Regions from separate parts of the Vibrio orientalis CIP 102891 genome, predicted to be linked through region 3. Evidence: predicted binding sites of a transcription regulator. Region 3 holds the regulator's gene; each other region holds the start of a gene.
What was found. The regulator PurR, encoded in region 3, represses purine synthesis genes. The targets are predictions, from matches to a motif close to TNANGNAAACGTTTNCNTNA.

Region 1: a site for PurR is predicted at 1,917-1,936, ahead of glyA (serine hydroxymethyltransferase). Genes of this name have one in related genera too.
Region 2: a site for PurR is predicted at 1,081-1,100, ahead of VIA_RS13185 (inosine/guanosine kinase). Genes of this name have one in related genera too.
Region 4: a site for PurR is predicted at 2,485-2,504, ahead of folD (bifunctional methylenetetrahydrofolate dehydrogenase/methenyltetrahydrofolate cyclohydrolase FolD). Genes of this name have one in related genera too.

Annotation. Positions count from the first base shown of each region.
Region 1 covers NZ_ACZV01000005.1:1,812,011-1,819,734, forward strand. The annotation lists gene glyA (serine hydroxymethyltransferase) at 588-1,838, opposite strand; gene VIA_RS18970 (YitT family protein) at 2,204-2,803, shown strand; gene vexH (vibriobactin export RND transporter permease subunit VexH) at 3,008-6,130, opposite strand; gene VIA_RS18980 (efflux RND transporter periplasmic adaptor subunit) at 6,130-7,200, opposite strand; tRNA gene VIA_RS18985 (tRNA-Tyr) at 7,485-7,569, shown strand; tRNA gene VIA_RS18990 (tRNA-Tyr) at 7,690-7,724, shown strand, end outside.
Region 2 covers NZ_ACZV01000005.1:573,167-580,890, reverse strand. The annotation lists gene VIA_RS13185 (inosine/guanosine kinase) at 1-990, opposite strand, end outside; gene VIA_RS13180 (hypothetical protein) at 1,190-1,459, opposite strand; gene mnmA (tRNA 2-thiouridine(34) synthase MnmA) at 1,633-2,769, shown strand; gene hflD (high frequency lysogenization protein HflD) at 2,800-3,420, shown strand; gene purB (adenylosuccinate lyase) at 3,591-4,961, shown strand; gene VIA_RS13160 (DUF3833 domain-containing protein) at 5,185-5,706, opposite strand; gene VIA_RS13155 (chalcone isomerase family protein) at 5,706-6,248, opposite strand; gene VIA_RS13150 (DUF2878 domain-containing protein) at 6,205-6,723, opposite strand; gene VIA_RS13145 (SAM-dependent methyltransferase) at 6,750-7,724, opposite strand, start outside.
Region 3 covers NZ_ACZV01000005.1:447,477-455,200, forward strand. The annotation lists gene glgA (glycogen synthase GlgA) at 1-971, shown strand, start outside; gene VIA_RS12585 (alpha/beta fold hydrolase) at 1,123-1,926, shown strand; gene VIA_RS12590 (putative signal transducing protein) at 1,936-2,241, opposite strand; gene VIA_RS12595 (TVP38/TMEM64 family protein) at 2,241-2,933, opposite strand; gene VIA_RS12600 (TfoX/Sxy family DNA transformation protein) at 3,077-3,670, opposite strand; cyclic di-GMP riboswitch class I at 3,804-3,891, opposite strand; gene purR (HTH-type transcriptional repressor PurR) at 4,036-5,043, opposite strand; gene torD (molecular chaperone TorD) at 5,254-5,901, opposite strand; gene torR (two-component system response regulator TorR) at 6,138-6,851, shown strand; gene elyC (envelope biogenesis factor ElyC) at 6,904-7,707, opposite strand.
Region 4 covers NZ_ACZV01000005.1:1,586,167-1,593,890, reverse strand. The annotation lists gene VIA_RS17860 (NupC/NupG family nucleoside CNT transporter) at 156-1,355, shown strand; gene folD (bifunctional methylenetetrahydrofolate dehydrogenase/methenyltetrahydrofolate cyclohydrolase FolD) at 1,557-2,417, opposite strand; tRNA gene VIA_RS17850 (tRNA-Arg) at 2,619-2,695, shown strand; gene VIA_RS17845 (response regulator) at 3,109-4,656, shown strand; gene VIA_RS17840 (DUF2913 family protein) at 4,807-5,418, shown strand; gene VIA_RS17835 (methyl-accepting chemotaxis protein) at 5,468-7,465, opposite strand; partial or broken gene VIA_RS17830 (protein adenylyltransferase SelO family protein) at 7,711-7,724, shown strand, end outside.

The DNA.
Region 1 (7,724 bases), 1.4 Mb from region 3:
GCGAGTTACGAAAGCATAAAGGGTTGACGCTTAAAAACGTCAACCCTTTTTAGTTTGAATAAACAAGTCTGTCACCCTCAAGAAAGATGCCCGAGTGAGTTGGGGATATCTTCTTGCGAGTAGAAGGCGTTTAGAGATTCCCTACTCTCTCCTCCGTCGTTCTATGGAATGACACGATACCCGCTCCGTCATTCCCGAGAGGGAGGTACGACCGAGTTGGGAATCTATTCCAGCAAGTAGAAGGCGTTTAGAGATTCCCTACTCTCTCCTCCGTCGCTCTATGGAATGACACGATACCCGCTCCGTCATTCCCGAGAGGAAGGGACGACCGAGTTGGGAATCTATTCCAGCGAGTAGAAGGCGTTTAGAGATTCCCTACTCTCTCCTTCGTCGCTCTATGGAATGACAAGGCACTCCCTGCTTCACTCTATAAAATAGCCGTTTTTCAAAATCAAAAAAGCCCCATCAAATGATGAGGCTTAAATTCGTTTTCAAACTGAATGGTTACTAGTTCAAGGAAAAGACGCGGAGTTTACGATAGTAAATGAGCACCTTTGACGCAGAAATAGAACCATTCAGGACGAAAATTAAGCGTAAACTGGTAGACGCTTACAAATGTCGAGCACCTTTGCTTTCGTTGCTTCGATAACTTCCTCGTTGCCGATGTTATCTAGCACGTCACACATCCAGTTCGCTAGCTCTTTCGCATCTTCTTCAGTGAAGCCGCGACGAGTGATTGCAGGAGAACCTACACGGATACCAGACGTTACGAATGGGCTGCGTGGGTCATTTGGTACTGAGTTTTTGTTTACAGTGATGTTCGCTGCACCTAGTGCTGCGTCTGCATCTTTACCTGTGATGTCTTTGTCGATTAGGTCAACGAGGAACAGGTGGTTTTCAGTACCGTTAGAAACGATTTTGTAGCCGCGCTCTTGGAACTGAGCAACCATCGCTTTTGCGTTCTTCACTACGCGCGCTTGGTAAGCTTTGAATTCAGGTTCCATTGCTTCTTTGAACGCTACTGCTTTACCCGCAATAACGTGCATTAGAGGGCCACCTTGACCACCAGGGAATACCGCTGAGTTCAGCTTTTTGTACATCTCCTCACCCGCGTTAGACAGGATAAGACCACCACGTGGACCTGCTAGCGTTTTGTGAGTCGTTGTCGTTACAACGTGAGCATGTGGTACTGGTGTTGGGTATTCACCTGCAGCGATTAGACCTGCTACGTGAGCCATGTCTACGAATAACCAAGCGCCTGCTTTATCTGCGATTTCACGCATGCGTGCCCAATCAACGATTTGCGAGTAAGCAGAGAAACCACCGATGATCATTTTAGGCTTATGCTCAAGCGCTAGTTGCTCCATCTCGTCGTAATTGATTTGGCCTGCTTCGTCGATACCGTAAGGAATAACGTTGTAGTGCTTACCAGAGAAGTTTACTGGAGAACCGTGAGTCAGGTGACCACCGTGCGCTAGACTCATACCTAGAACCGTATCGCCTGGGTTAAGAAGAGCCATGTAAACAGCGCTGTTTGCTTGAGAACCAGAGTGCGGCTGTACGTTTGCGTACTCACAACCAAATAGCTGACATGCACGGTCGATAGCCAGAGCTTCTGCTTTATCAACGTACTCACAACCACCGTAATAGCGCTTGCCTGGGTAACCTTCAGCGTACTTGTTCGTTAGCTGAGAACCTTGAGCTTCCATTACACGTGGGCTTGTGTAGTTTTCAGAAGCGATTAGTTCAATGTGTTCTTCCTGGCGAAGAGTTTCTTCTTGGATTGCTGCGAACAGTTCCGCATCGTAATCTGCGATGTTCATATCACGCTTTAGCATCTGTATCTCCTGACTCAGATTAAGACTTAAAAATTGCAAAAAAACTGGTTTTTGACCTCAATACCGACGTTTTCCACCTGACGCAAACGTTTGCATTAAGCTAATGACGCGCATTCTACATAATTTGATCTAGGTCATAAAGAGAAAATTCATTTTTTCTCATGCAGTTTTTTCATAATGCTTTACGAAGAATATCATGATGACCTTTTTACCAAGTTTTTACTTAGCAAAGTGTCAATTTCTTCCTTTACACTCCGTAAAACGATAATTACATAGGTTTACCTTAAATTTCGCTCTCAAGCTACCGAAATCCTTCATTTTTAAATAGTATGCTCGCCATTATTGACTAGTTAAATTTCAAATTGATGGAAAAACACTCAAGAAAAGAAGATTGGATCGCAATTTTGACTGGTACCTTCTTAGTTGCTCAAGGCGTCTTCTTTCTACAATCAGCGTCATTATTGACAGGCGGTACAACCGGGTTAGCATTGCTTGCCAGCCAGTTTGTTTCGATTTCGTTTGGCACACTCTACTTTGTCGCTAACTGCCCTTTCTATTTGTTGGCATGGAAACGATTTGGCTCTCGTTTTGCGTTTAACAGTGCAATTTCAGGCGCTTTGGTCTCTATTTTTGCCGATCACCTTTATTTAGTGATTAGCTTAGACACGATCAATAAAGTGTATTGTGCAGTTGCCGGAGGCCTATTAATGGGGCTTGGTATGCTAATTCTATTCCGCCATCGCTCTAGCTTGGGTGGCTTCAATGTGCTGTGCCTATTTATTCAAGACAAGTTTGGTATTTCAGTCGGTAAGTCACAGCTAGCGATCGACATGTGTATTTTAGTCGCTTCATTCTTCTTCGTTTCACCAGAAGTGATTGGCCTTTCAATCCTTGGCGCTGTCGCTCTAAACCTAGTACTGGCAATGAACCACAAGCCAACCCGTTATAGTGTCAACTACGGGTAAATAACTGGATAACAAAAAAAGAGGGTTGACGTGAAAACGTCAACCCTCTTTAGTTTGAGTAAATAAATTCGTCATCCTCAAGAGTGAGGGACGAATGAGTTGGGGATCTCTTAAAGCAAATCAAATACTCGATGAAATTCCCTACTCGCTCCTTCTCGCTCTATGGAATGACAGTTCCCTAGAGCAACGCCTGTTCCCGCCCGCTTAATTAAGGTCTCCGTGTGAGACACGAGCCTTCACATCATGACTGAGTTCGCGATTAAGCTCAGCTTCCACATGGCCTGGTGATTGGGTAGTTGCTGAAATCAAACGATACATCGCGGGGATGACGAACAAAGTTACTAATGTCGCAAAGCCCATACCGAAGAAAATCACCGTACCAACGGCAACTCGGCTCTCATAACCGGCACCAGTAGACATAATCAACGGAATCGCACCTGCCAATGTCGTAAACGCCGTCATCATAATTGGGCGAAGACGACGAGCAGAAGCATCGACAATCGCCTTTTCAAACTCAATACCGCGATCACGCAGTTGGTTAGCAAACTCGACAATCAAAATACCATTCTTGGTTACCATACCGATCAGCATGATCATACCAATTTGGCTGTAGATATTGAGTCCTTGATTCATCAAGAACAGGCCAAGGAAGCCACCAAATACCCCCATAGGAACGGTAAACATCACGACTAATGGGTTAATGAAGCTTTCAAACTGAGCCGCCAGTACCAAATAGGCCACCAGCAATGCTAAAGCGAACACAATCAGAATGCTCGATTGGTTCTCTTTATAGTCTTTAGACTCACCAGAGTAACTCACTGAGATATCACTCGGCAGTAGCTCAATTGCTTGCTGATCAAGATAATCCAACGCTTCACCAAGCGTATAACCATCCGACAGGTTTGCCGTGACTGTGATTGATTTTTGCTTGTTGTAGTGTGAAAGACGAATCGACGAAGCAACTTCCTCAATCTTGGTGACAGCATCTAATGTCACCAACTCGCCAGAAGCGGTACGCATATAGATTTGACTTAAGTCAGATGCGTTATTGAAGCTGTTTTCATCTCCGCGTAGGTAAACATCGTATTCTTCTCCGCGTTCAACAAAGGTCGTTTCGCTCTTACCACCTAGCATGATCTCCAGCGTTTCTGATATATCTTGAACACTGATTCCTAACTCGGCCGCTCGCTGCTTATCAACGGAAACAACCAGTTCAGGGGTCTTTTCAGAGTAGTCAATATCCGCACCTTCCATAAATGGTGATGCCTCGGCCAACTGCTCTAGTTTTTCTGCCCACGTTTTCAGTTCCGCGTAGTCCGAACCACCTAATACAAACTGTACAGGTTCACTTGAGCCACCTCTAAAACCGGGCATAAACGGGAATACGCGTACATCAGGAATACCTGCTAGTGACTTACGCACTTGGCCTAAGGCTTGCTGCGCCGTGACATCGCGGTCATTCCAATCATCAAGGATCATGATAACAAAGCCGGTTTGGTCACCAGCATTACCACCAAACGCAGGTGACTGAATGCTGAATGACTTCAAGAACCCTTGACCAAGCAGTGGCATCAGACGCTCTTCGACGATATCCATATTGGCTGACATACGGTTGTAGCTGGTCGCATCCGCACCACGAACAAAGGCAAAGATCACGCCGCGGTCTTCAGACGGTGTTAGCTGAGCAGGTACTTGCTGCATCAAGCCCCAACTGCCGCCAATACACGACATGATGATTAACGGTGCCGCCCACTTCCATTTCAACGCGCCCTTCAGCAATTTTCGATATGCTGACTCTAAACGACCAAACATACGATCAATAAACAAATTGAATCGGCTTGGTTTTACATTCGCTTTTAGCAGTTTGCTACCAAGAACAGGCGTTAAGGTCAGAGCAATTAACGATGAGAAGATCACTGACATCGCGAGTAAGACCGAGAATTCAGTAAATAGCAGACCAACCATACCATCCATAAAGGAAATTGGCAGGAACACCATCACCAGTACTAGCGTAGTAGCAATAACGGCAAAGCCGACTTCGCGAGTACCTTTATAGGCGGCAAGCAGTGGTTTTTCACCTCGCTCGATATGGTGGAAAATATTTTCAACCACAACGATGGCATCATCGACCACCAGACCTATCGACAAAATCAACGCCATTAGAGTGATTAGGTTGATCGAAAAACCAAAATAGTAAGCCGCAATGAAAGACGAAACGAGCGAAACGGGTACCGTTACCGCTGGAATTAAGGTTGCACGCACTTGCCCAATAAAGATGTATAAAACCAGAACAACAAGACCGCCAGTAATAAATAGCGTGCTGTACACCTCAGCGATTGAACGTTCAATAAAAACCGTCGAATCATAATCAATCGCAAGGCGCGTTCCGTCCGGCAAGAACTGCTGAATATCTTCGACCTGTTTATGGACTAATGTGGCAACTTCCAATGGGTTGGCATCAGACTGAGGGACAATCCCCATACTAACGTTAACGACGCCATCACTCTTAAAGGTCGAGTTCTCGTTCTCGGCGCCAATGTAAACATCCGCCACATCACGTAGGTAAATTGGCGTATTATCACTGGCTCGTTTCACGACTAGATATTCAAAATCTTCAGCTTGGTTATAGCTGCGAGCAGTACGCACCGACATGACGATCTGATCGTTACGAACCTCGCCGCCTGGGCTTTCGAGGTTTTCACTGCGTAGCGCCGAAGTAATATCGGATGTGGTAACACCTCGGCCGGCCATTTGCTCCGGTTTGAGTTTGACGTACATAACTTTGTACAGGCCACCGGAAACATCAACCGAACTCACCCCAGAAATCAAACTGAAACGGTCCATCAACACGCGATCAACGTAGTCAGTCAGCTGGGTTCGGTCCATTTCAGACGAACTAAGATTAATGTACAGCGACGCTTCACCGGATCCGTTGTTTTTAAATACGATCGGATCATCGGCTTCATCAGGCAGTGAACGCTGCGCACGAGCAACCGCATCACGAACATCGCTCACCCCAGTATTGAGGTCATAACCTAACTCAAAGGTAATGGTGATGCGTGACATACCATTACGCGTGGTTGAAGATATTTCATCAATACCACTAATGCCGGATAGCTGGTCTTCAAGGTTGGAGGTTATTTGACTTTCAATAATGGTGGCTGAAGCACCTTCATAGCGAGTACTGATCGAAACAACCGGACTCTCAATGTCAGGCATTTCACGAACCGCTAGCTTATTAAACGAGACAATACCGAATACGCACAACAACAAACTCAGTACGACCGCGGCAACCGGTCTCTTTACAGAAACATCGGATAACAGCATTAGTTCGCCCCTTCTTGGCTGTTATTCGCCACCTTCGGACGAGCGTCGCTGCCTAGCTCAGTCACCGCTATGCCATCACGCATGTTAACGATGCCCTGTACGACAATCTTCTCGCCAATATCCAAGCCTTGTTCAATCACCACGAGGTTATCAACGCGTGCACCTAAGATCACCTCAGTACGCTTAGCTTTACTCTCTTCACCCACAACATAGACGAAACGCTTGGTACCTGAGTATTCGAGCGCTTGAACGGGAATAATTGGCGCTTCAATCGCTGGAAAGTCCATGTCGGCTGAAACCAGCATACCGGGCTTTAAATATTGTTCAGCATTAGCAAAGTGGATACGAACACGTAAGTTCAAGGTTTCAGCATTAATGCGCGAGTCTATGCCCACCACTTCACCTTCAAACTGTTGACTAGGCCAAGCAGCCGTCGTGGCTTTAACCTTCATGCCTTGTGATAGTTGAGAGAGGTAGCGCTCTGGAACTTGTAGGTCGAGCTGCATAACGGAAAGGTTATCTAGATTGAGAAGTTCTGCACCTGCACTGACCATTTTCCCGCGGCTAAAGTCAATAAAACCAACCGTGCCATCAAAAGGCGCACTGATATGGAGGTCTTTCAAATTAGCATTTGCCGCATCAAGACGCGCTTTAGCAATATCGACACTCGCTTGCTGAGCATCAATTTCGGTTTGGGTTATTGCGTTGCGCTTCACTAGACGTTGAAACTCTTTTAGTTTGCGCTGTTCATCTTTTAAGTAAGCATTCGCTTCAGTGACCGCAGCGCGCGCTTTATCATCATTTAACTGCACTAAAAGCTGGCCTTTACGCACAACTTGATTAGCTTTAACCGCAATAACGTCAACTTTACCTGTGACCTCAGGAGAAATAGTCACCGATTGCTCTGCATCGAGTTTACCGACCAATTCAAGCGACTGAGACACTTCGTGTGTCTGCACTTGTTCGGTCACAACCGTCACTGAAGATGGCCCTTGCCTTTTAGCGTAAGCTGTTGGTGCTGCTGCAATAATAGACAATGACAGCAAACTCAAAACAATTTTATTTTTCATAGTGAAGTTCTGTATAGAGTAATTACCCGTATTGTATCCGTTTATACGCAATTTAAACGTCAAGTAATGTAAAGAGCGCGAAATATTGTGTAAGTAAAACCGTTGATTGTTTAAGCTTTATGGTCAATAACTGCCATCTTTGCCCAAAAAGGCACCATTCAATTCAAAATTCTAAGAAAACGCTTTACAGCTTGAGCGAGTTTGCTATGATTCGCTCCGCACTTGAGCAATGTGTTGGGAAAACATAGCTTAAGCCTATCCCTAGAGAGATAGGAAAACACCCTGGAGGGGTTCCCGAGTGGCCAAAGGGATCAGACTGTAAATCTGCTGGCACTGCCTTCGATGGTTCGAATCCGTCCCCCTCCACCATATTTCTTCTTGTGACTTTCTTTAGGTGAACAACCTTTTGATAAGTTGTGAGAAACACTTGATTAACGTGTTGGGAAAACCTTAATTAAGCTATTCCGTAAAAAGAATAGAAAATACCCTGGAGGGGTTCCCGAGTGGCCAAAGGGATCAGACTG
Region 2 (7,724 bases), 130 kb from region 3:
ACACAACTCTTTAGAAGCCGGACGACTAAATTCATATCGGTTGAATTCGGCAATACTACCAGGCAGTAATGGTAGAGAGGTTTCGCGCTTCGCTGACTCTTCTGTGTAACCCGCCATAAATAAGCCAACAGGCCCTGCGGTACATAGAACGAGATCAACCCACTCAAGTGCCTTATCTGACGCGGCAAGTGGCTCTGACTCACCAGTTAGCGCTTCCGCTTCATCTTCGTTCATCGCAACAACAGAAACGTGGTCACGTAAAAAATCCTGCCAGAACTTAGGATCGTCCTGAATCACGAACTTAGTGCCTAAAGTCAGAACAACAGGTACATCATGCTTCTTCGCGTATTCAATCGCTTTCATCGTCGCTTCTGGCATTGGGTCGCCTTCTTTACAACGAACCAAGTAAGCGGTTAATACCAACGCTGATGCATTCTTGAAAATCTTCTCTGGGATACTTTCTGGCTTCAGTTGGTTCATTTGACCTTCACTGATAGCAAAAGTACGTTCACCATCTTCAGTAATCAACGCAAAACAACGACCAATCGCCCCTTCTACGCCTTGAAGATGGTTAAGGTCCATACGGCTAGACGTATTACATAGATAACGATAGCCATAGCTACCAATTTTAATGTCTTGGCTCATTACACCCAGTAGTGTCGAGCGATCATCTGCTAGCACCGAGTAGTTATGAAGTGTATTACCGATCGTACCACCAGCATATTCGTTGGTGATCAACGCACTCTCTTTTAATTCGTTGTAAAGCGCTTCCGCTGTTTGGTCGTCAATTACTAAAGAGTGTCCCTTACTCAGATTGTATTTTTCGATCAGTTCACTGCTTACCTTCGCTTCAATATCAACCAAAGTCTGATCGATACCGATAATATGCGTACGTGACATTTTTTTGCTTTCTTGCGATTGGCTTACAAGCGGATCGCGGGCATGAACCGGAAAATAATGCTTAGATTTACGTTGACCAGGAAATTTCATAACTGTTTTTCTGCCGTAAAGGATTCTGAATAAGGGATGAAAAGAAGCCGGATTCTACCTTGCGGACGGGGGTGCGGCAATAAGCGCAAGTATAGCAAACGTTTGCAAGACTAATAATTTTACTGGCGACTTAAGGTGTAATAAATAAGAGGGGAAAATATTCGTGAGCGAGTCCCATTACCCACTCACGAACTAAGGGTTATTCGCCTTCCATAAAGCCAAGGTCTGGTAACGAATCTAAATTCTCAGAATAACGTTTTAAGTCAAACTCATTGCCATTTTTCATCACATCAAAGATTTCAATCGCCACAGCGCAAGCCATCATCGCTACTGCATCTTCACGTGGCGTACCTGTCATCATCAGGCGCATTAGTGTTTCTTTGGTTTTCATTGGATTACCATCAGCAAGTTGGTTTTCGATCACTTCAACTAACTGCTCTTCACCCATCATCTGATTTTCATCAGTCATATTATTTTCTCGTAGTGACTTGAATTCCGCGTACTATGCCATATATAGGCACTCTATACTTGTAAAACCGCAGATATAGTGAAAATAGCAAGTGTGATTTCCGTCTCGGATCTGTCCCACTGCAACGCTTTCTGATAAAATCTGCGTCCAGTTAATTTAAGTGGTGTTTAGTAATGTCTGACAACTGTACTGATAACAGTCAAAAGAAAGTCATCGTTGGCATGTCCGGCGGTGTTGATTCATCGGTTTCTGCTTACCTTCTCAAGCAACAGGGCTACCAAGTAGAAGGCCTGTTCATGAAGAACTGGGAAGAAGATGACAATGAAGAGTACTGTACAGCAGCTGAAGATCTTGCCGACGCGCAAGCCGTGTGCGACAAGCTAGGCATTCACCTACATACAATTAACTTTGCTGCAGAGTACTGGGATAACGTATTTGAATACTTCCTTGCGGAGTACAAAGCGGGCCGTACACCTAACCCAGATATCCTTTGCAACAAAGAGATTAAATTCAAAGCTTTCCTAGAGTTTGCTGATGAAGTTTTAGACGCAGACTATATTGCGATGGGCCACTATGTACGTCGTACCTTCCCTACTGCTGAAGAGCTAGCTGCTGGTGAAAAACCTAAGATGTTACGTGGCCTTGATGGCAACAAAGATCAAAGCTACTTCTTATATACACTAAGTAGTGATCAAGTGGCGCGCAGCCTATTCCCAGTTGGTGAGTTAGAAAAACCAGAAGTACGTCGTATCGCTGAAGAACAAGATCTGATCACAGCAAAGAAAAAAGACTCGACCGGTATCTGTTTTATCGGTGAGCGTAAGTTTACTGACTTCCTAGGTCGTTACCTACCTGCGCAACCAGGCAATATTGAAACACCGGAAGGCAAAGTAATCGGTCAACACAACGGCCTGATGTACCATACACTAGGCCAGCGTAAAGGTTTGCACATTGGTGGCCAAAAAGGTGGCGGTGGTAACGAAGATCCGTGGTTCGTTGGTGACAAAGATCTTAAACGCAATGTTCTGATTGCGGTTCAAGGTAAAGACCACCCAATGCTGAAATCTCAAGGCCTTATCGCCTCTCAACTACACTGGGTAGATCGTGACGCGATTAAAGAACCGTTACAATGCACTGTAAAAACTCGCTACCGTCAAACTGATATCCCATGTACTATCATCCCTATTGATGATGAGAACATCAAAGTGATCTTTGACGAACCGCAAGTCGCTGTTACGCCAGGACAATCTGCTGTTTTCTATAAAGATGAAGTCTGCCTTGGTGGCGGCATCATCGAAGAGCGTATCTAATTTAATCGTAACTATCAGGAGTAGAATTACGTGGCTAACACACTTTACGACCGCACTATTGCATTTGCTGGAATTTGCCAAGCCGTCGCTTTGGTTCAACAAGTCGCTAAAAACGGTCACTGTGACTCTGACGCGTTTGAAACTTCTTTAAAAGCGATTCTAAACACCAACCCAAGCAACACAGTTGGTGTTTATGGTCGTGAAGTCGATTTGAAGCTTGGACTAGAATGCCTAGTTAAAGGTATTGATAGTACGCCGACTGGTAGCGAGATCACTCGTTACATTATTAGCTTGATGGCACTTGAGCGTAAGTTACAGACCCGTAATGACGCGATGTCACAGCTCGGTGACCGCATTCAAATGTTAGATCGTCAGCTTGAGCACTTTGAGCTACTTGACGAGCAAATGCTTAGCAACTTAGCAAGCGTATATTTGGATGTCATCAGTCCTGTCGGCCCACGCATTCAAGTTACTGGTACGCCAGCTGTGCTTCAACAGACTTCGAATCAACATAAAGTTCGTGCTCTGCTGCTCTCAGGCATCCGTAGCGCTGTATTATGGCGTCAAGTTGGTGGTAAACGCCGCCACCTGATTTTCGGCCGTAAGAAGATGGTCGAACAAGCTCAGATTCTACTCGCTAGAATGTCATAATCTCTACAAGCTCGCACATGGATGCGAGCTTGTTATTTATGCCAGTACAACACTTTTCTTATACCAGCACATTACTCACGCAAACGTTTGCGCAATATTCGTGACAAATGCTTCAGATACTGGTATAAAGCTCTCAAAATTTCGAAACTCAATTTTTTCAGGAGAACATCATGGAACTGTCAGCATTGACTGCTGTTTCACCAGTAGACGGTCGTTACGGAAGTAAAACTATTGCACTTCGCAGCATCTTTAGTGAGTTTGGTCTACTAAAGTACCGCTCTATCGTTGAAATTCGTTGGTTACAAAAGCTTGCAGCTACAGATGCAATCAAAGAAGTTCCTGCATTCAGCGCAGAAGCAAACGCCTTCTTAGATGAGCTAGCAGCAAACTTCTCTGAAGAAGACGCAGCTCGTATCAAAGAGATCGAACGCACAACTAACCACGACGTTAAGGCGGTTGAGTACTTCCTTAAAGAGAAAGTCGCTGCTGTTCCTGAACTGCACGCTGTTAATGAGTTCATCCACTTTGCATGTACTTCAGAAGACATCAACAACACTTCTCACGCACTAATGCTTAAAGAAGCTCGTGACGAAGTTATTCTTCCTGAAATTCAAAATATCATCGACGCAATCAAAGCGCTTGCTGTTGAATACCGCGACATTCCACTGCTTTCTCGTACCCACGGTCAGCCAGCTTCCCCATCAACAATGGGTAAAGAGATGGCAAACGTTGCGTACCGCATGGAGCGTCAATACAAGCAAATTGCTAACGTTGAGATCTTAGGTAAGGTTAACGGCGCAGTAGGTAACTACAACGCTCACCTTTCTGCTTATCCTGAAGTAGATTGGCACCAGTTCTCTGAAGAGTTTATTACTGAGTCTCTAGGCGTAACTTGGAACCCGTACACAACTCAGATTGAGCCGCACGATTACATCGCTGAGCTATTCGACGCAGTTGCACGTTTCAATACTATCCTAATCGACTTCGATCGTGACGTTTGGGGTTACATCGCACTAGGTCACTTCAAACAGAAGACTGTTGCAGGTGAAATCGGTTCATCAACAATGCCGCACAAAGTTAACCCAATCGACTTTGAAAACTCTGAAGGTAACCTAGGCCTAGCTAACGCAGTATTCGGCCACCTAGCGCAAAAGCTACCTATCTCTCGCTGGCAGCGTGACCTAACTGACTCTACGGTTCTACGTAACCTAGGTGTTGGTGTTGGCTACGCAATCATTGCTTACACGTCTACGTTGAAAGGTATCAGCAAACTTGAAGTTAACCGCGAAGCACTACTAGCTGAGCTAGACAAGAACTGGGAAGTACTTGCTGAGCCAGTACAAACAGTGATGCGTCGTTACGGTATCGAGAAGCCATACGAGAAGCTGAAAGAGCTAACTCGTGGTAAGCGAGTTGACGGTGAAGCAATGCGTAGCTTCATCGACGGTCTGGCGCTTCCTGAGCACGAGAAAGCGCGCCTTAAAGAGATGACTCCAGCGAACTACATCGGTCAAGCAATTGAGCTGACTGATAAGCTGTAAGAAGCGCTTAATACAAAAAATTGAAAGGGTTGATGTGAAAGCATCAACCCTTTTTTGTACCGATAGATTGGTATAATGCCCGTCATCCCCGAGAGCGAGGAACGAGAGAGTTGGGGATCTCTCAACGCTTGTCGAAAACTTAAAGAGATTCCTTACTCGCAACTTCGTTGCTCTAAGGAATGACTAGAAGCTGTATGGTTGCGCCCCCAATTAGATTCACTCGCTACTGTTTCTGGAAAAACAGCGTGATCTGCCCTACTTCAACGCCGAATTTTTTAATTTTAGTTAAGTTGAAGACATGCTTTTCATCTTGTCGATACATCCAGTCATCAAAAGAAACAACCACGCTGGAATCATCCATGACTAGCTCGAAGTCGTATTGCCACTGCAGAGCATTGCCCGATTCTTTACCCGTAGCAACACCAATGATGTCATCTGCTCGACCTATGTATTCACCGTTATCTAAGCGCTCGATAACCCAAATTCTCTGAGTGACCTCCCCATCAGCAAACAAGAAGTCTTCAGTTAGTGTTAAGACATTATCTTCAACGCTACCTTTTATGACGACTTCAAACCTTCTCGTCTGTTGCTCAGAATAATCTTGGACCATACCCCATGCTAATGTCTTACCTTCAAAATACTGGAATAAATTGAATTGTGGGGAAACCTCTTTGTAGTCTTCAAGATCGTTTGAGCAACCCGCGACAAACGCAAGCAGTAATACAACGAGAAACTGTTTGACCATTATTGTTCTCCTATAAGATTTTGTCTTAGTTCCGGATATGTGGTGTTAGGCGACAACCAAATGGCCAAGAATGCATCGTTCATTGATTCCTCTTCGACGGTGCCAATACTTTTCATCGAGGCGAGGTCACTGGTATAGAAAAACTCACCTTGGATTCCATCCGTAACGTAAGTGAGGTTATGTCCCTCACTAATATCTGGGAAAATCCCTTCCAATTTAGCCGACCAAGCTTGTGTCGCATTGTCTGTAAACCCTAGCTTCAGCCATTGCTCTTGAGTTGCCTCAAGCAATTGGCGGCGAGAAATATCTCTTTGATAGGTAATAGAAAGCGCTAACGGGTGAGGAGTGATATCTTGACCGACAGCATAATGGCCAGTTGGGGTCAGAAGCTGAGACTGGTAAATATCAAAGAAAAACATGGTAAGCTGAGCCTGCCCCACCTTGTCCCAAGCTCGCCAGTCGCTATTAGAATGCTCATCAAGACTAGAAGCAAAAACACTATTTGCTAGTGCCAAACAGCCCATCATCAGTATTACTCTCATATCCATATACCTTTAGGATTACCGCCATCACAATTACCCATTCAAAAAATAGGATTAGTCCTGTGGCTGATAGCGATAAACCAAAAGAAACCGCACCTAGTTTGCTTCCGGCAACATAGCTAAGTGACCCTGCTATGCCTCCAACTGTTAATACGACTGGCGCAGGGTATTGGTTCAATATTGGATAAAGAAAGTAGGCATACCAGGCGAAAATAGCCCAAAGTGCAGTAAGCCAAAGAGGGATGCCTGCTTGATCAAAGACAAACCAGCCTATAGCGATATTGAAGTAATCAAGTAGCATCCCGATTACTAGGATCGCACCTAACTTTTTCCACTCTAGGCTTTTATTCATCAAACTAAGGAGCAATGTGGTTATCACTAACGCCAACGTTAAATACTGCCATTGCTCCCTTCCTATAACGGCCAAAAACCATAGTAGTTGGAACCATGTCGATATTAGAAGTAAGCGCTTCATTGCTATTGCCTTCATGAGTATCGAATCTATGGACGTTGGAATGTCATGTGTACTGTACTGATCGACTTCGCTTTAAAGCCGCCCTCGCAATAACAAAAGTAGTAATTCCACATTCTAATAAATCTTTCATCGAAGCCTAGTTGTACCACTTGATCGAGGTGACGATTAAATCTGATGTACCAGTGATTCAAGGTTTGAGCATAATCTTCACCTATGTCATAGAGATCTCTCAGTACCAAATCACTGCTATTCGTCGTAACCTGAGTCAATGCAGTGATCGAAGGTAAGAAACCACCCGGGAATATATACTTCTGGATAAAGTCTACGTTGTTTCTGTAGTAGTTGTAACGCTGATCCGCAATGGTAATTGCTTGAATCGCCATTAGCCCACCAGGCTTTAACAAAGATTGGCATTTCTGAATATAGGAAGTTAAAAACTGCTTACCAACCGCTTCTATCATCTCGATTGACACTAGCTTGTCGAACTGCCCCTTAAGGTTGCGATAGTCTTCTTTAAGCAGTGTCACTTGCTGAGATAAGCCTTTTTGCTCTATTTTCTGTTTAGCATATTGGTACTGTTGCTGTGAGATAGTGGTCGTTGTAACGCGACATCCATAACGCTCCGCCATATAGATAGCCATCGCTCCCCAACCTGTCCCAACCTCAATAACATGATCGGTTTCAGACAGTTTCAGCTGTTCGCACAAACGTTCCATTTTATTAATTTGTGCCTGTTCAAGCGTATCACTTGTAGAATTGAATAAGCCCGAAGAGTAGAGCATACGGTCATCTAAGAAGGTCTCATAAAGCTCATTACTCAGATCATAATGGGCTTCGATATTTTTCGCCGAATTGCTCACTGTGTTACGATTTAGCCAATGGCTGACTTGGTTCATTAACTTAGACAATAGTGTTGAGCGACTTTCAATCGAGTCTAGTGCCGTTAAGTTTAGAGCCATGAGCTCCATCAACTTAGTCAGATCGGGGCTATCCCACCAACC
Region 3 (7,724 bases):
AGAGTGTCCTCTCAATTCATAACGCGGTATTCAAAGGTGTCTTTAGTTATGACGAGTTACAGGTACTTCCTGAGATGCATACTCGTTACGCGCCAGATGCTGCTGTTAGTCCTACTCATGTCACCATGCTGCGTGCTGGTGTGCTTAACGCAGATAAGGTTAACGCCGTTAGTCCGACCTATGCTCAAGAGCTGAAAACAGAGTTAGGTAGTCACGGTATGGCTGCTGAGTTTCAGCAACGAGCTGACGATCTTGTCGGCATACTCAACGGTTGTGACTATTCGGCATGGAACCCGCAAACAGATTCCTTGTTACCTGCTAACTATAAAGCCAATCGCCAGAGTATGGTGCGTGGTAAGAAGGCATGTAAGAAAGAACTGCAGCAACGTGTCGGTTTACAGACCGAAGATGTCGCGGTCTATGGCATGGTCTGTCGTCTGACGAATCAAAAAGGTATTCACTACTTGTTACCTATTCTTTCAGATTTTCTGAAGCATGATGTTCAAGTTGTGATTGTTGGTACCGGAGACCCAGTCTTAGCTTCTCAGCTCAAAGACATTGCAGCCAAACACAGTGATAAGTTTGCTTTTGTCGAAGCGTACAGTAATGAACTTGCGCATCTCGTTGAAGCAGGCGCTGACTTCTTTATTATGCCGTCAGAATTTGAGCCATGTGGCTTAAATCAAATCTACAGCATGGCCTACGGCACTTTGCCGATTGTGCGTGGAGTAGGTGGTTTACGTGACAGCGTGAATGATTACGATGCTGACCCGCAAAACGCGACCGGCTTTATCTTTGACCAGCCAGAGCCTTATGCATTGCTAAACGTCCTGCAAAGGTCATTGCTTCTCTATGCTCAGCAACCGAATGAGGTTAAACGAGTGCAGTTATACGCCATGGAGCAAAACTTCTGCTGGAACAAGGCCGCAGATGAGTATTTGGAGCTTTATCACTCTGCTCTTAATTGTTAATAAAAAAGGCGCATAACAGCGCCTTTTTTTGTCTCTTTTTGCAGCTTATTTGCACAAACTTGAACAAGAAATGATGTGTTCAGACTTCATTCCTTCTATGTTTATGATACTCTCCTAACCAATCTAAATTCAGAGCACAATTCAATTCACTATGAGCGAGTCTTTACTGTTTCACAAAACCTTTGCGCACCCTACCAGTGATGAGTGGGTGGTATTTGTGCATGGTGCTGGGGGCAGTTCATCGATTTGGTTTAAGCAAATAAAGGCGTATAAGCAGCACTTTAACTTGCTGCTGATTGACCTGCGTGGACATGGTAAATCGAATCAACTACTCAAAGAATTGATTGCCAATCGTTACACGTTCAAAGCAGTAACCATTGATATTCTTAAGGTGCTCGACCACTTAAAAATCCGCTCTGCTCACTTTGTTGGAATGTCGCTTGGTACCATCATTGTTCGCAATGTTGCTGAGCTTTCGGCGGAACGTGTTAAGTCGATGGTGCTAGGTGGCGCTGTAACTCGCTTGAATACCCGCTCGCAGGTGTTGGTAAGGTTGGGCAACATGTGTAAGCACATTGTCCCTTATATGTGGTTATACAGCCTATTTGCTTATATCGTTATGCCACAGCGAGCTCAGAAAGAGTCTCGTCACCTGTTTATTCGGGAAGCAAAGAAGCTGTGCCAGAAAGAGTTTAAGCGTTGGTTTATTCTCACCGCTGAAGTCAATCCATTAATGCGTTACTTCAAAGATAGAGAGTTATCAATACCAACGCTCTACTTAATGGGTGATAGGGACTACATGTTCATTCAGCCTGTCAAAGAAATGGTTGCCGCACACAGTGACAGTCAGTTACGTGAGATTGAAAACTGCGGTCACGTGTGTAACGTTGAACGCCCCGATGAGTTTAATCAACACTCGATTGCTTTCATTAAAGAGCAAATCGACACTAAATAATTAGGCTGATTATGGTGTGACGCTACCACACTGCCAACATGCACCAAACTGACCTTCATTCTGCTCTCCACACTGATCGCATTGCCAATCTTGCTTTTCTTGCTCAGATTGAAACTCTCTAATAATTTCAGATGCCTTCGCACTGTCACGTTGATCAAACAGCCATATGTATGGCTCGCTGCTCTCGCCAAATGGGATCTCTCCTTGTAAGCCGAAGATACCTTCTCCGCGTACCTCACAGTCGATAGATTGAGATTTAAGAAGCTCACAGATGATATGAGCTTCGGTTGGCGTTACGGCTGAAAATACCTTCATCAAACATTTCCATTCGAAGCGGATGGCTCAGTTCTAAATTTTGCCATTATCCATTTCGCGATAACCGGGAATAGACCGAGCAGAGCAAACGACGCGAGCACGGTTGGGGAGACGATACCAGAGAGAGAGTCGATCTGAGCAAGCTGAGTACCTGCGTTGAGGTATACCGCTGTACCGGGAAGCATACCGAGTTGGCTTATTAAATAGAAACGCACAGTTGCGAGAGGGGTTAGGCCCATCAGTAGGTTGATCAGAAAGAAGGGGAAGACAGGAATCAATCGCAGTGAAAACAGATAAAAAGCACCGTCACGTTCCACACCTTGGTTGATGGCATTAAGTTTGTCGCCAAACTTAGCTTGTACCCAGTCACGCAGTAAGTAACGACTGCTTAAAAAGGCAAGGGTGGCACCAATTGTACTAGCAAAAGAGACTAGGACTAGACTTGTCCAAAAACCGAATAGGGCAGCGCCAAGTAGAGTAACGACCGCTGCTCCTGGAATAGAGAAGGCCGTAATTGCAACGTACGCAATAAAATAACTCGCTGCGGCAACGACAAAATTATCGGAGATAAAAGCCGCCAATTCTGCTTGCTGCGCTTTGGCATTATCTAAGGTTAGGTACTGGCCAAAGTTCACACCTAACAAAACGATGAGTGATACAAAGATAACGCCAAGTATGAGTTTTTTATTCATGTGCTGCTCCATCAAGAATCATGGCCGATTAAAACAAAGTGTTAATAGACTAGACAGGGAAAGCAAGCAGTAAATTTCAACAAAGAAAAAAAAGTCAGCGTAATTGCTGACTTTTTATAAAGGAATAGAAATTGTGTGGTCGATTAATGACTTAATTGGCTGAGCAATTCTTCACGTCGGCTGTGAGGGATTACAGACCAATGTGTGCCGTGAATCGCGCCCTCTAAAGCCCAAAGCAACTCAACGTTAACTTCTGAAGAGTGCGAAGATTGAATGGCTTTAAATGCGTTTACAGAACCGGTTTCCTCTAGGTTCTCAACGCTATCAATCCCGGCTTTCTTTAGCATTCGTTCGGTTGCTAGCCTTAAGTTAGGCAGATCTTTTAGGCGATTAGGTTTCGCTTTTGCTTGCTTTGTCTTTTCGCTGTTAGCTGCCCTTAGAGCAGCTTGGCCAATCTCAAGCGTATTTTCCTGATTCTCAAACCAATCATCGCTGAGGGCGAAGTACTTGGTTACGACAGGGAAGCCACGTTTTTTATAAACGTAAGGTTCTAAGCTAAGAGATTTAAACTGCTTTGCAAGTACGTCATCTGCCCGAACGTGCAACTTATCATTGACGACTAATGCAAACATAGTGTCGTCGGCAAAAATACCGAAGCCACCAAACATTGAGCGAGACTTGATTAGGCCTAACGGCTCAAATAGTCGCATTGAGTCTTTTAGTATTGGTTTATCCATGCTGTGTATTCTCGGTGTATATGTATACGCCACCAATTCAGGTCCGAGAGAGTAGCAAATTTTGCAGGCATATTGTCAATCAGGTGTCATACGATTGCTAGTAATTACAATCTGACGAGTATGCATATTTACCATCGGCAACCCCGCTACCAAACAATTAACTTGTTGAAGGCCGGAGGCTTTGCGTCCCATCCTTTCGAAATGGTTTGCCCTGTTCGTGGCATAATCGAACAATAATAAGCATAAATGGATTTTGGGCTGAGAATCACGTCTCTATAGGATAAATGTGATCTTGCTTCAATAAATAGGCTCAGTTGATACACTTAGTCAATATAGTTCTATTGACTAAGTGTTTGTCAAATAAGTTATTTCTTAATGTTCTGTACGGTATTTCGTTCAACAATTTCTGGATGCATTTCAAAGATACGCTTCTCGTGCTCTTTGTCTTTTATGCGCTCTAGTAGAATCTCAAAGGCGTTTTTGCCCACGCGACGTTTTGGTTGGTGAACGGTAGTCAGCGGCGGCGAGAAATACTCTGCAAGTTCAATGTTGTCGTAACCGATAACGGACATATCTTCAGGGATGCGAATACCTTTCTGCTGAAGACGGCTCATTAAGCCAAGTGCCATGGTATCGTTGAAACAGAAGATTGCGCTTGGCTTGTTATCCATTGCTGCGATTTGGTCTGCTGCGAGTACCGCAGTATCACACTCGAAGTTACCTTCTAGAATCCAATCTTCGTTAACTGGAAGGCTTGCTTCGTTCATCGCGCGCTTAAAGCCACGGATACGCTCCTGACACGCTGCTTTTTCAAAGTGTCCACTTAGGCAGGCAATATCGGTGTGACCATGCTCAATCAGGTATTTAGTCGCTAAATAGCCACCTTCTTCTGAGTTGTCGATGATCTTATCTGCTTGAGAGCTCTCAGGACCCCAATCCATAACCACTTTTGGAATATCTTTGTGGCGATCTAGCATCTCGCTCAGTTCTTCCGTTAAGTCAGAACACATGACAAGAATGCCGTCTACACGCTTTTCAGCCAGCATACGAATATAGTCGCGTTGCTTTTCGTAGATACCACCTGTGTTACACAAGATCAGCGTGTAGCCTTGACGGTAACAATAGCTTTCAACACCATCGATAACTTCTGAGAAGAAAAGGTTTGTTGACTGAGTCACCAGCATACCGATCGTACGCGTGGTATTACACTTCAGGCTACGTGCAACAGCACTAGGTGCGTAGTTTAGTTCTGTCACTGCTTCCATTACTTTTTCTTGAGTAGCTTCAGCAACAAAGCGCGTTTTATTAATTACATGTGACACAGTTGTCGTTGATACACCAGCAAGGCGAGCAACGTCTTTAATAGTGGCCATAAGGTTCTGTCCTGTCGATGACTGCCGCGGAATTATATTCAGTTTAGAATACCGAGACAGAAAGTATCAGAAACACAAAAACCGCTCTATTTAGCGGTTTGTATTTGATTCGTTTGTTTTTATCGTTTGCGGTCACAATTTTAGACCGCAAAACTCTTAAGAGCAAACAAAAAACGCTAAAGCAACCTGCCGGAGGTCACAATGTTGTCTTTATTCGCCTAGCAGATAGCTACAGTCTAAAGCTAAGAAGGCAACAGCAAATGCGCTGATGGCAGAGTAGAAACCGAACTCATCAAATTTCTGGCATTTGTCAGAAAATTGCGGCATCCAGCTAAGCAGGTGCTGACGAATGAACTGCTCTTGGGTTGCAAAAGCTTCTTCAATCTTAGTTTCGTCCTCTGCTTCATTTGAACGAATGATCAAGTTACCCAAGAAATCGAGCTCAATCGCAATGTGATCTGCTGGTTCGTTGAGGTTTTTATCCACCGCAACGCCATGCTTAGCCATCACTTCCTCCATCTCTTTAGCTGGAGTATCGTTGAGCAGGCCTGACTTGCCGATATACATCGATGCGTATGGTAGTGCCGAGTCTTTATCTGACTTTAAGAAAAGATCACAAAAATCAGCCGCTAGCTCAAGTTGCGCATCTTCACGATCCATAAGACGGTTTAGTGCATCAGTAATACGGTCAATTGACGGCTTGAGTTGCTCATTTTCCCCCAGTCCTGTTAGAAAAGAGCGAATTTCAGGTGAATGATATTGTGCAACGTTCTCTTCTGTTAACTCTTTAGCAAAAAGGCTAGACAACCACCAGTAGATTTCGGCACGTTTTTCATTGAATGCTTTGATTTCTTGCATTAGGTGTTACTCCCCAAATAATTACCGACATTGTAACCAATAAAAATGAACAGCGGTAATTACTTATGTGACAAGATAAATGTGATTATTGGCAGATATTAATGGCTAGAGAAGTTTTGTCTTGAATCAATAAAAAATGATCTTTCTAGCTTTTAAAGTGATAAATACTAGAAATGTTACTATTTATGAATAGAATATTAGATAGAGCAAATCCCAATGTAAAATAAGTGGTGTAGATGAGTTATCACGTACTAGTTGTAGAAGATGACGCAGTTACTCGTAGTAAGCTAGTTGGCTACTTTCAAAATGAAGGTTACAACGTCAGCGAAGCAGAAAGCGGCGAGCAGATGCGCAACATGCTACAAAGTAATGCGATTGATTTAGTGATGTTAGACATTAACCTACCTGGTGAAGATGGATTAATGCTGACTCGCGAACTTCGCAGTCAATCAGACATTGGAATTATCCTGGTAACAGGACGCACGGATAGCATTGATAAGATTGTCGGTCTAGAAATGGGCGCTGATGATTATGTCACCAAACCTTTTGAACTGCGCGAGCTATTGGTTCGAGTTAAAAACTTACTGTGGCGAATTGCGGCTGCACGTAACCTTGCTGGCAATGTCGATAGCGACAAAGCGAATGAAAATATGGTTCGCTTCGGTGATTGGACGTTTGACGTTCAACGTCGCGCTTTGAGCCGTAACGGTGAGCCAGTTAAGCTAACCAAAGCTGAGTATGAGTTGCTTGTTGCACTTTCCTCGTACCCGAACCAAGTATTAAGCCGTGAGCGTATTCTAAACATGATTAGTCATCGTGTTGATGCGCCAAACGATCGTACGATTGATGTGCTCATTCGTCGTATGCGTGCAAAGATGGAGTTCGACCCTAAGAATCCGCAAATCTTTGTTACGGTGCACGGTGAAGGCTATATGTTCGCCGGTGACTAACGAGATCCAAATATAAAAATACCGAGGCATGCCTCGGTATTTTTTTTATCTGTTAAAGCGCACTGTCGGCTGCATTGAGACTTTGTTCTTCATAGTCTGACGCCCAGTCGCGCAATGATTGCCATATACGGCCCAACGTTTCATGCCAGTAGCGCTCAGTTTGCTCAAGGTACTTGCCTTTTGGTGTGTACTTTTCCCATGCTTGAGTAATGTTATTTTGTGCTAGGTAGTTGGTTGGAGCAGGGTAAGGATCCATGCCTGCTGAATGGAACTCGTTCAACGCACGTTTCATATGACTTGCGGAAGTGACGACGACCAGTTTCTTTGTGGTAACGAAAGCGGCGGCCTGTCTCGCTTCTTCCCAAGTATCTTTTGCTGTTTCCAGTAAGATAATGTCAGATTTTGAAACGCCTAGTGATAAAGCGACTTTTGCCATCATGCGGGCATTACTCACTTCTGACCCTCCAGCATAACCTGACAAGATCAATTTAGAACCAGGGTAGATGCGCATAACGCGGATACCTTCCGCTAAACGCATTAAACCAGTTCGACTTAATTCTGACGTTGGTGGAATCTTGTCATCGACAACGTGCCCACTTCCCAACACCATAACGTAGTCTATTGATTCATCGACCGGGAAAAATGCGGAGTACTGACGCTCTAAAGGCATCAATAGTCGAGAAGAAACCGGTTGGAAGGCAATTAAGAAAATGCCAATAAAAGAGAACAAAACAACAAAGCATCCTGTCTTCTGCTTACGTGTGAACATGATTAACATAAGACCCAACATACCAATGATTAACATCGCTGGTAGGGGCATTAGCAAAGAAGACACAACTTTTTTCAGCTCAAACATACTTAAATAGTCCGAAA
Region 4 (7,724 bases), 1.1 Mb from region 3:
AAACGTTTATATGCAATAAAATCAGCCACTTGGTTGTGTGGTTGATTTTTGTTCAATCGAAGATCGCATGAAATTAACAAATGTGATTTGCATCTCATTTTTGATTCTATACACTCCGTCGCCACTCTTGTTCCCCCTTTTGTCGGATTCATTTTATGAACTCAATTCTTGGTATTGTGGCCATCCTCTTTGTCGCATGGCTGCTGTCGACTAACCGTAAAAGCATCAACCTAAAAACGGTATCTTTAGCGTTTGCTTTGCAGATTTCTTTCGCACTACTGGTTCTGTACGTACCTGCAGGTAAAGAAGTACTGAATACCGTGACTGGCGCCGTATCTAACTTGATCAACTACGGCCAAGAAGGCATTGCTTTTCTGTTTGGTGGCCTCGCAACAGGTGGTTTTACCTTCGCGATTAATGTTCTAGGTATCATCATTTTCTTCTCTGCGCTGATTTCAGGTTTGTACCATATTGGCCTAATGCCAAAGGTAATCAATGTGATCGGTGGTGGCTTGCAAAAGCTACTAGGTATTGGTCGCGCAGAATCGCTGTCTGCAACAGCGAATATTTTTGTTGGCATGATTGAAGCGCCATTAGTGGTGAAGCCATACCTAAAACAGATGACTGATTCGCAGTTTTTCGCTGTGATGGTGGGCGGCCTTGCTTCTGTTGCTGGTGGCACATTAGTTGGCTATGCATCTCTTGGTGTCGATTTGAACTTCCTCATCGCTGCAGCGTTTATGTCAGCGCCAGCGGGTCTGTTGATGGCGAAAATTATGGTGCCAGAAACCGAAACAATTGATCGTGAAACAGAGCTTGATAATGTTGAAATGCCACGAGCAACCAACGTGGTTGAAGCGATGGCTGATGGTGCAATGTCGGGTTTACGTATTGCGGTCGCGGTCGGTGCAACACTTCTCGCGTTTATTAGTGTGATTGCGATGCTAAACGGTATGCTCGGTTGGCTAGGTAGTCTAATCGGCATGGAGCTAAGCTTTGAGCTTATCCTTGGCTATCTATTTGCTCCTGTTGCATGGCTGCTAGGTATTCCTTGGTCTGAAGCGATTACAGCGGGTTCTTTAATCGGTAATAAGATCGTTGTTAACGAGTTCGTGGCATTTATTCAATTGATGGACGTAAAAGCACAGCTAAGTGTTCATTCGCAAGCTATCGTGACGTTTGCTCTGTGTGGCTTCGCTAACATTTCAACGATGGCAATGTTGATTGGTGGTTTAGGTAGTGTGGTTCCTGAAAAGCGCCCATTCATTTCTAAGTTTGGCTTCCGCGCGATTACAGCTGGCGTAATGGCTAACTTAATGAGTGCATCAATTGCAGGTGTGATTCTAAGTCTGTAATTGCAAGCGTAAATAATCAGGGTGCCATTCCTTAGAAAGACGAAGGAGTGGGTAAGGAATCTCTTTGAGTTATCGGCTTACTGTAAGGGGTTCCCAACTCGCTTGTGCCTCATTCTTGAGGATGACAGCGCATTTACTGAAAGCTAAAAAGGGTTGATGTTTAACATCAACCCTTTTTTATTTCTTGAGGCGTTGTGAGCTCTACTTGTTAGTATGGAACTGCTCACACGCTAGCATGGTGTTTTCAATCAAGCTGGCAACTGTCATTGGGCCTACACCACCAGGTACTGGGGTAATGAAGCTTGCGCTTTCTTTCGCGACTGCGTAATCAACATCACCGACAAGCTTGCCTGATTCTAAGCGGTTAATACCCACATCGACCACAACGGCACCTTTCTTAATCCAGTTACCCGGAATAAAGTTTGGCTTACCGACCGCGACAACCACAAGGTCTGCTTGGCGTACATGGCCTTCTAAATCTTTGGTGAAACGGTGACAAGTGGTTGTTGTGCAGCCTGCCAGTAGTAACTCTAGCGTCATAGGGCGGCCAACAATGTTTGAAGCGCCAACCACCACTGCGTGTTTACCGCGAAGGTCAATATTGTAACGGTCAAGCAGAGTGATAATCCCCTTTGGCGTACATGAACGTAACTTTGGAATACGTTGTGCTAGGCGTCCAACGTTGTATGGGTGGAAGCCATCAACGTCTTTTTCAGGATGGATACGCTCTAATACGTGTGTTGTATCGATGCCCGCAGGAAGCGGCAACTGAACTAGAATACCGTCAATTTCATCATCGTTATTGAGTTCATCAATAAGAGCAAGCAGCGTCTCTTCTGTTGTGTCTGCTGGAAGATCAAATGACTTTGAAATAAAGCCCACTTCCTCACAAGCGCGTCGCTTACTTCCTACGTACACCTGAGATGCAGGGTCTTCACCAACTAAAACAACCGCAAGTCCCGGAGCGCGAAGTCCCGCTTCCTTGCGAGCTTTAACGCGTGCTGCTACTTCTGAACGAACGGTTTGGGAAATAAGAGTACCGTCGATATTTTGAGCTGTCATGACATACCTTAAGAATTTATAGCGACTTATTTGCAGCGCATTGTCGCAAATTATTTGACGAACATCTATAAGCAAACGTTTGCTTTGGGGTGTTTTTAATCAAAATGGAGTTCCGTGACCTTTTTTTAGTCAATCAGATCATAATGTTAAACAAAGCCCTTGTTTTAACGGCTCATCCTCGTATAATCCTGTCCCTGTAGCGCGCCCTTAGCTCAGCTGGATAGAGCACGTCCCTTCTAAGGATGTGGTCATAGGTTCGAATCCTATAGGGCGTGCCATTTCTTTAGAAAGCCCCGGTAACTCATAGAGTTGCCGGGGTTTTTGCGTTTTGGCCTCTTTATCTACCATTAGGGCTAAGCGTGGCCGTACATTAAATCACCAAATAAATGCACTTTTCCCATTTTTGAACTTTTAGTATTCGTTGTATCAATTCAAATGTCTTCTCATGCTTGTAATTAACTGATTGAATATAAAAGAATAGTTATCTTTTTATAACGATTGATTTGTAAACTTCTTCTCTCTTGTGTATTTAGAACATCGAACGGATAAGGTTGCCGGCGACACGCTTTCACCTTGTCTTATTCTCAGAGAACGCGATAGATACAAATAGATGGCTGGCAATTTAGATTTAAGAAACAAGCGAATATTGATCGTTGAAGAAAACAGCATGCTTTGCTCTTCGATAAAAAATATGTTGAAAAAAATGGGCGGTGCAGAGGACAAAGTGTATAAGGCACAAAACGTTGTCACCTATCGACAGTTAATCAACCAGTATGCGTTTGATGTCATCATTTGCTCCTATATGAGCAAGAAACGTATCGTAGGTGCTAAGTACTTTTTCCTTTACCAGCAAAGCCGATCATTTTCTCGTGATTGCTCTTTTGTCATGATCGCCAATAGCAGTGATGAAGCTCAGCTCAAAGAAGTGCAAGAGCTTGAACCTGACAACATTCTTGGTCATCCATTCAACTATCTTCAGCTTAAACAGACAGTGTCAGTCAGTTTGTTGAAACGAGATATTCTGACCGCCGTACATAAACACCTTGTTCTCGGTTACTTTGAGAGCGTGATGAAGATTTGTGATGCGCAATTAAAGCGTAAAGGGGCGACATGGTTTGGCTGTCACAAAGTCGTAGTTGATTACTATGTTGAGCAAGACAATTACGGTGCTGCGTTTGAAGTCTTAGAACGCCTGCATCAGCAAGTTAAACACCCATGGCCCCTGATAAAGCAGATCACTCTTCACCTTGAATTAGGCAATGATGATAAAGCGTTGGCTTTGGCTCATGAGTATGAGCTATTAGGCTATCCTGATGACCCTATCGTCTCACAGATTACCGCCTATCAATCGTTACTTAATAGTAATGTGGAACGTGCGGTCGCCGTGATGAATAGCTTATGTCAGCGTTTTCCTCATCGGGTAGAGCTTACTATTAACTGCTCAATGCTCCATGTTGGAGTGGGGGAGTATCATCAGGCGATATGCTGTCTTGCTAAAGCTGACGATGATGCAATCGTGAGTGATGCTCAGCGGATCGAAATTGAAGAGTTGCGATTGTTTCTCGATTTTATCATTGCCTTTCAAACTCAAGGCAAGTTAAACCCCGCGAGTTTGAAAGCGACACTTGATCAGATCTTAGCGCTTGCGCAGCTGTCAGTCATAGATTCGCGTAACGTGACGAAGGGGCTCTATCAGCTACTGTCGCAGATGAATAGTAGTAATCCCGTGTGCTCACCAAAACGCCTCGATGTATTGTTCGCACAGACACATTGGCAACATCGTAAATTGATTCTTATTGCGGTTGCGTTGCACATTGGCTGTTTGGGCCTAGTACAACAGTGGTTAGCGGAACTGCAGCAACAAAATGTCTCAAAGAGGAATCTAGCGGCGGCGGTTAATGGGCTGCTCTTAAAGCGCGTTGATACACGTTTAGCGAGTAAGCTGTACGCGATAAAGGTTGCGCGCGTGAAAGAATCGTCTGGCAGTTTGGTTGATTCATTGGCGATTAAAGCAAAAGAAGCGCCTTATTATATTAATCACCATTCGCATTTTATTAATGCGATGCTTAAGTATAACGTTGCCGGCCATCCAGATATCGACGCTCTTGGGCAGCAGTTCTCGACGAGCATTAATATTGTGATCGCGAACTTGATGAAACAGGATCCAGTGCATCCTAAGGTGAACAAAATCCTTCAAGCGAAACAGATTGTTGAGCAACGATTGGCAAGTTTTGCATAAATTAATTATGGATTTGAGCTCTAGATAGCAGAGTTAGTGAAGATGCAGCCGCTTGATGACTGTACTTAAAGGTTGCTTTTCGGTAGCATGTCGTTCCCCAATCGAATGTGATTTGACCAAGTTCTTACCGAGTACCCATCTTTAGTAAATATGCGCAGTATCCATACTAAAATTAAACCTGAGTTTGAACCTCTACTGGCTGAACTCGCTCTTCATGCTTTGCTCCATTTGCGCACCAATCATTCAGGTAAAGTACTGTCGAGAAAGTCTCGTTCAGATGTTAACGATATCCTGTCTGCTTGGTTAAACAAGGCGGCCAATAGTAAAAAATACAAACCATTTAAGAAGAAGGTTCGTTCGTTGGTGAGCCACGCGCGAGCACAGAACTTAGATATTGAATCAATGTTGGATAATCTTCTCACGCCTGTTGAAGGCGATGAGCTGCCACACTTAGACAGCTTTTTACTCTTGGTCAATATGCTTGAAAAAGAGCTAAACACGACCGTCTTGGTGTCGAGCCCTGAAAAAGTTGATTTAACGCACAACAGTAAAGGGTGCTTATTGTGTGTCCTGTCTCAAGACTTAAATGCACACTTTAACAACCGTAACCGTCTTGTTGCCGACATTTCGATGTTATTTCGCGGTACACATGGTGAAAGGCATAGTTTCTTACGTACGATTTATTCTTCTTCGCTTTTTGACCATAAGGTTGAGTTTGAAGATGGCGACTTCGTGCGAATTTCGTTAGGGCTGCGAAAATAGCCAGCTCAACAGAGATTAAAAAAAGTGGCACTAGGCCACTTTTTTCGTTTTAAGAGAGCTTGAACTCTTGCAGTTGTTGATTGACTTCCGACACTTCTAATCGATAGCTCGAGACTATTTCATTCATTGTGTTCGCGAGCTGCCCTGTTGTTTGCGCAATTTCCGCCAGCACATCCACGTCTTTATCTACCGCTTCGCTTGCTTTAGATTGCTCCACAGTTGCGTTAGCAATACTGGTAATGTGTAAGTTAACCGTCTCAATCAAACTTTCTAATTGAGTGATACTGCTATTGACGTCAGAGACTGAGCTAAAGGTTGCATCAGTCGCTTCACGGCTCTTATTCATGTTGCTTACAGCCGTTTGAGTATTGTTGGTGATGTTAGCCAGCAGCTGAGAGATATCCTCTGTCGCTTCCTTACTTCTTTGGGCCAAATCCCGTACTTCAGAAGAGACAACCGCAAAGCCTCGGCCATGCTCCCCTGCACGGGCTGCTTCAATAGCTGCGTTTAGCGCGAGTAGATTGGTCTGCTCTGAAATGCCATTAATCGTCTCTACAATTTTGCTGACACTTTGCGCGTCGGTTTCCAGTTGCAACATACACGACTGTGTTTGTTCGATTTGCGAAACCAAGGCTTCAACCATGTGATAAGAGTCTTGGCTTTGCTGCTGACAAGTTATCACTTTATTGGTCATTTGCTCAGTCTCTTCAAGCGAGCGTTCTGACGATGAAGCTATTTCTAAACTGGATTGTGACAGCTCGGTCATTGCAGCAGCAATATTGCCACACTTCGCCGCGGTTGCTTGGCTACTTGCGCCTAAATCAGTTGCACCTTGCACCATTTGTTCAAGTTTCTGGTTGCTGTGTTGATTGGTCTCCGTCACGTTGAGCAACAGGTTTTTGATACTGGTGATGAGCCCGTTCACGCTACGTGATATTTGAGAAAGCTCATTTTTACCATCTGACTGGAGTATCACGCTGAGGTTGTTGGTCTCGGACATATGCGAAAGGTTAGTGGTTAAATCCCCCACACGGTGCTTGAGAGTACGTAATGATGTCATCAGGACCGTCATCAGGATTAATCCCGCGCAAAGCATTGTTGCAAGTAAAGTGCTCATTTGCCACGTTGCGGCGTTAGCTTGACTAGTTACAATTTCCGTCATGTCGGTTTGTAGACGGTTACGAATTTGATTGACCAGTTTGATGCGTTCGGTTGCGGCACTAAACCAAGCCAAAGGAGAAGGCCCTTGCAGGTTGGCAAGACTGTCTTTCTGCTTAAGGTAATCTTGTTGAATTTCCTCAACTTTTTGCCACGTTGGATTGCTTTTGGCTTCACTTAGCTGGTTGATGTACGTTTGTGGCATCGTTAGCAGGGTCATTCTTTCGCTGTACTCACCTGAAGCGAGATATTGCTGAATGGCGGCATATTGTGCTGGCGAAGAGTGTTTTCTTGCGAAAGCGCCATTTAACGCGCCGCGGACTTGGCCTGCTCGCTCTTTGATTACCATGATGGCGGTGAGTGAGTTACCAAGGCGAGTAATTTCTTGGTTGTTTACCGCTGAGATTAAAATAGAAGAATTATCGATAGCCAATTGATTGAGGTTGGAGTAATAACCAAACGGTGAGATTGTCGGGGATAATGTATCTACTTGGGTGCGAACATCGGACAGCTTAGCTAACTGAGTCAACACATCTTGTTTGAGCTGGCTGGTTAAGTTTTCTGAGATATACTCAGGATTGAACGCTTTAAATGCGCGGATATGCTGGTCGGCTTTTTGTCTCTGCTCGGAAAGCTTATTGACTTGCTCTGATGCACCTTTACTGCCCAATACGCCTGCTGTTAAACCACGCTCTACCGCTAGGTTGTGTGCGAGGTTATCGTATAGCAATGTCAGTTGGATAATCTCTTGGTCTTTCTGTGCTTGATCGACCGTTGTTTTTTGACTGAGAAAAAGCTCAACAGATAAGAACACGGCAATGAGCAGCGGGACCGCCGCGAGGGCAGTAACAATGTGGTGTATAGAAAAGCGTTTCATCAATGAATGCATACCTAGTCTCCTGACATATTTGTTCTATTTTTATATATGCAACTATAGATGAAATCGATGCTTTTTAGAGTGACGAAGCACCAATAGTTATTGATAACCCTAATTTGAGTGTTGAATTATTCAAAAATGAATGATGACTTATCTGATAATTGTCCGTAAAAATAGGCTAAGGTATTGATAGATAAAGGCTAGTGTTGATTTGTAAAATTGGCGGTGCTAGCTTCACTACATCGGTTTTTCATGGTTTGTATATGTTCGA